One region of the Brevibacillus sp. MER 51 genome, then DNA from elsewhere that is predicted to be linked to it. Evidence: riboswitches for the same ligand, from Rfam matches in the RefSeq annotation. Region 1 holds a riboswitch; the other holds the start of a gene.

Region 1 (2,401 bases):
ATCCCCACGTACTTCAAGGCTTTGAACGATACAACGACAAATGGATTGCGTACAGTCTTGGCAATTTCATTTTTACACGGTCAAACGAACCCAAGACTTGGGAAACGATGGTCCTGCAAGCAAGCTGTACGAAAAGCGGCGATTGTGAACTGACGATGCTTCCGTTTCACGCAGAATTGGGACAAGCCGTACCCATGAATGAAAGCAATGGCGCTGCCCTGCTAAAACGCATCGAATCCATTTCTGAGAGTGTCGACATTCAAAGTGACGGGCGTGTGCAGCCACATGCTAATGCGGTGGAGACTGCCCCCTGACAAAAGAAGCCGTGTTTCCAGATACCTAGAAATACGGCTTTTCTTCATATGATTCCTCTTCCTTACGCAGATTCAAGAACAGGGAAGCAGCGCACTTCTAAGCCAAAATCATTTTTCAAGAAAGACTCATGCTCTTCACTGATTCCTGTCACGATCAAGCCTGCGCGCAAGACGCCACCCAAATCGAATTGGACTTTTAGCTTATGCACGTTCACTCCTGCCTGCTGAAGGAAATGCAAGACTCGGTCTGGCGTCGCAGTATGACATGAGCCCTCAAGATAACACAGGACGTGTTCTGCCGAGTCCGATGTAGCTCCAGCTTTGTCAGCCGTTTTTTCTTTCCAGGTAGGATGCGGCGTGAATGGCTGTGTCAATAAATAGGCCAAATCCTCCACGACTGCACTTGCTGTAGGAAGCTCTCCTGCCCCTCTTCCTGTAAACAGCAAGTCCCCCACGATGTTGCCGGATAGCTGGACAGCATTAAATGCGTCGTGGATTTGCGCCAACGGATGGCTCAGCGGAAGCATAGTTGGTTCAACAGATAGGCGAATTCCTTTCTCAGCTTGATAGGCCTGCGCGATCAGCTTGATCCGATACCCCAGCTCGCTTGCAATCCGAATGTGACCTGCTGACAAATCTGCAATTCCTTTACGAACAACATCCGCTAAAGGCAGCGATTCTCCGTAAACAAGCTGTGCCAAGATATACAATTTGTACATAGCATCGAAGCCTTCTACATCCGAACGAGGGTCTGCTTCCGCATAGCCCAGCTCCTGCGCTTGCTTGAGCACCTCCTGATATGAGAGCTGCTCTGCTTCCATTTTCGTCAAGATGAAGTTCGTTGTTCCGTTGAGAATACCGCGAACACCTTGGATATCATTCGTGCGAAGGAACTGCCTCAGCACACTCAAGATCGGGATGCCCCCTGCCACACTCGCTTCATAGGCAAGATGCACTTGATGCTGATTTGCCAAATCGACTAGCTCTGTTCCTTTTTTCGCCAGGAGCTCTTTGTTGGCCGTTACCACATGGCAGCCCTTTTCGATCAAAGCACGAACGTAGTCATAGGTAGGTTCTACACCACCCATGACCTCCACCACGATATCCACATCGCTTCTCAATACATCCTCAAAATCTGTTGTCAATAAAGCCGGGTCGACATGAACCGCCCGCTCTTTTTCCGAGTCACGCACCAATGCCTTGACGATCTCAATTCGTTTACCCAGACGAGTAGCCAGCTTCTCCTGTTGCGAGCGAATCGTTTTGATTACGCCTCCACCCACTGTCCCCAATCCCAATAATCCTACGCGTACCACTTCTGCACTCATTCTAACCACCCCATACCCCGAATTTTGGATAAAAAGAAAAAGCCATCTTCGATAAGAAGAAGGCTTGTAAGTAGCTAATGCTCCCCCTCCTTATCTCCCAGGACGTATATGTCCTGCAGGAATTGGCACCTTGTCACAAAATATGCGTGACGGTTGCCGGGCTTCATCGGGCCAGTCCCTCCACCTCTCTGGATAAAGAAAATATGAAATTAAAAAACCTTCTTCGCTAAGAAGAAGGTTCATCTACCAATGGAGTAACCCGCTTCTTATCTTTCGAGACGAAACGTCTCGCAGGAATTGGCACCTTGTCGCTATATGCAACGGTTGCCGGGCTTCATCGGGCCAGACCCTCCACCTCTCTGGATAAGAACCATTTATGCTGTTGAGCTTTATTCTAAGAAATTCCAAGGCAAGCGTCAACAAAATTCTTTCTTTTCTGATTGCAAGCTGATTTTGGCAAAGCTTTCAGTTGTAGGTGAACAGGCTCTCTACCTCTTCCATACTGCAGCAAGTGCAATGAAACACGCCCTCGTGGCAGTCCTCAGGCAGCTCCTTTTCCTCAACATATCCGCACCATTGGCAAATAAAAACTTGAATCATCATACGCCCTCCTCTTCTTTTATCCTGCCCAAAATAAAAAAAGCATTTTCCGCTCGACCGTGACGATCGTTAGAAAATGCCAGAAAAAGAGGGACGTACTTGTCCACTCGCTGTTTTTCGCAAGCCATCTCTAACACCTCCCTATCTCCCGTAGGTCTA
Region 2 (2,401 bases), on a different contig from region 1:
ATGGCAAGATGGTGTATGGAACGGGAGATAACGGGCTTGCTTATGATCAGTTGAATACGAAGGAAGCACATCCGATCGAATCTCCAAAGGAATACGTCAAGGTTCGCTCCAAGGATGAGGCAAAAGCGTTGCTGCAAGCGGAATTCGGCATACAAGTGGATGACTCGACCTATAGAGAGAGTAACCGTGACGGACGCAAGGAATACGTCTGGAATGATAAAAATGACAAGTATATCGGCGTAGAAGTTCTCGCAGAAACAGGCAGTGTCGTCGGGCTGGGGTCACCGCGATCCGATACAGCAGTGACAGTCAAACGCGAGCAAGCGGAAGAGGCTGCACTTGCCTTTCTGCCTAAATACGTTGATCCAGGCATAAAAGAAGTGCAATTGGCGAAAGTCATACAGCCAGACGAAACGAATCCTGTGTCTTCGGGCGAATGGGAATTCAGATATCTCATGAGCAAGGATGGCATTCCAGTACAGGATCGCTGGCCAAAAGCGGCTTATTCAGTAACAGTCGATCCGTCTTCTGGCAAAGTGACAAAGTTCGAAAACTACAGAGAGACGCACGAGTTGGTGGAGCTTCCAGCATCCGACGAGATCGTCTCGAAAGACAATGCTGTTGAGGCGTATTTACGAGTCATGCCATTAAAGCTGGTCTATTTGAGGAGAGATGTGGATGGGCAAAAATTAGCTCAACCAAAGCTGGCGTATGTGCCGTGGAGTGACGAAAAGCTGGCGTTCAAATATATTACTCTGGATGCTGTGACAGGCAAGATCATCACCAAATAACAAGAAAAAAAGGCTATCCCGCAGCCATTCCTGATGGCTTTTGGGATAGCCTTTTTTACACACTTATCTAACAGTCGTCACACGAGCACCCGATAATAACCAACAGGATAAACAGCACGAGCACGATTGCGAAGCAGTCACCGAAGAATCCGTTACCGCAGAAAGATGTACTCATCTTTGTTTCCCCTCCTTTCCGTTATACTCCAGTCTATACACGAATGCCGATATTGGACTGGGCGGATGCCCAGCTTAGGCAAAAATGGGCGGGTAAGAAGAGAAGCTCAGTAAAAAATAGACAATTCACAATTGACGGGGAGACAAAGGGGGTGTTAAGATACTTGCAAACATTCAAGACATTTCGCAAACCAACTAAATGACAAGTGTACGACTCTTATCCAGAGAGGCAGAGGGACTGGCCTGATGAAGCCTCGGCAACCGGTAAAAATCCGGTGCCAATTCCAGCAAAGCTACGTGCTTTGAAAGATAAGAGGATGTCTCAGGCGTTTTCGTATCTGCTGACAAATCCTCTTCTTTCAAAGAAGAGGATTTTTTTATTTACCCAGATGCAAGGGAGAAAAGGGGCACGTCAATGAAACCAACTTTTCGCGAACAGCTTTCCCGGAAAATTCTGATTCTGGACGGTGCAATGGGCACCATGCTTCAACAGGCGAATCTGACTGCTGATGATTTCGGCGGTGAAGCCTATGATGGCTGTAATGAACTCCTGAACTTGACCAGACCAGATGTGATTCGTTCCATTCATGAGAAATATTTAGAGGCAGGCGCAGACATCGTCGAGACAAATACGTTTGGTGCTGCTTCCATTGTTTTGGCCGAGTACGATGTGCCAGAGAAAGACCTTGAGATCAATATAGCGGCAGCTCGCTTGGCCAGAGAAGCGGTGGATGCCTATTCCACGGAGGAGTGGCCGCGTTTTGTAGCAGGTGCCATGGGACCGACGACCAAAACCCTTTCGTTGACAGGCGGTGTCACCTTTGAAGAACTGATCGAGGCGTATTATCGTCAGGCAAAAGGTTTGATTCTCGGCGGCTCCGATGTTCTTCTTTTAGAAACCTCGCAAGATACGTTGAACGTCAAGGCTGGCGGGATCGGGATTCGCAAAGCTTTTGAAGAGCTTGGACAGGAGCTCCCCGTTATGCTGTCAGGTACGATTGAGCCGATGGGCACGACGCTGGCGGGCCAAAATATCGAGGCGTTTTACGTCTCCTTGGAGCATATAAAGCCTGTCTCTATAGGTCTGAACTGTGCGACAGGACCTGAGTTCATGCGTGATCATCTGCGGACACTATCAGGAATTGCCCAATGTGCGGTCAGCTGTTATCCGAACGCAGGCTTGCCAGATGAGAACGGTCATTACCATGAAACGCCACAGGGACTTGCTTCGAAAATGCGGGCGTTCGCGGAACAGGGCTGGATCAACGTCGCTGGCGGTTGTTGCGGAACAACGCCTGACCATATTCAAGCGATGGCAGAAGCATTGAAAGACTGCAAGCCGCGCAGTGCTGCTGTAGAACCGCTGAGCGCGGTCTCCGGGATCGAGGTCGTTTACGTCGAAGATGACAATCGTCCCTTGCTCGTAGGGGAGAGGA

The links. Region 1 has a riboswitch for S-adenosylmethionine ahead of M3630_RS13095 (homoserine dehydrogenase). Riboswitches for the same ligand answer to the same signal wherever they lie in the genome.
Region 2: it holds a riboswitch for S-adenosylmethionine, as region 1 does, so the genes downstream of both, metH (methionine synthase) here and M3630_RS13095 (homoserine dehydrogenase) in region 1, are expected to answer to the same signal.

What each region holds. Positions count from the first base shown of each region.
Region 1 is NZ_JAMAUS010000005.1:194,535-196,935, forward strand. It holds gene M3630_RS13090 (CapA family protein) at 1-314, shown strand, start outside; gene M3630_RS13095 (homoserine dehydrogenase) at 377-1,642, opposite strand; SAM riboswitch class I at 1,730-1,841, opposite strand; SAM riboswitch class I at 1,906-2,012, opposite strand; gene M3630_RS13100 (hypothetical protein) at 2,108-2,245, opposite strand.
Region 2 is NZ_JAMAUS010000003.1:135,813-138,213, forward strand. It holds gene M3630_RS07705 (YcdB/YcdC domain-containing protein) at 1-791, shown strand, start outside; gene M3630_RS07710 (YjcZ family sporulation protein) at 859-966, opposite strand; SAM riboswitch class I at 1,180-1,281, shown strand; gene metH (methionine synthase) at 1,381-2,401, shown strand, end outside.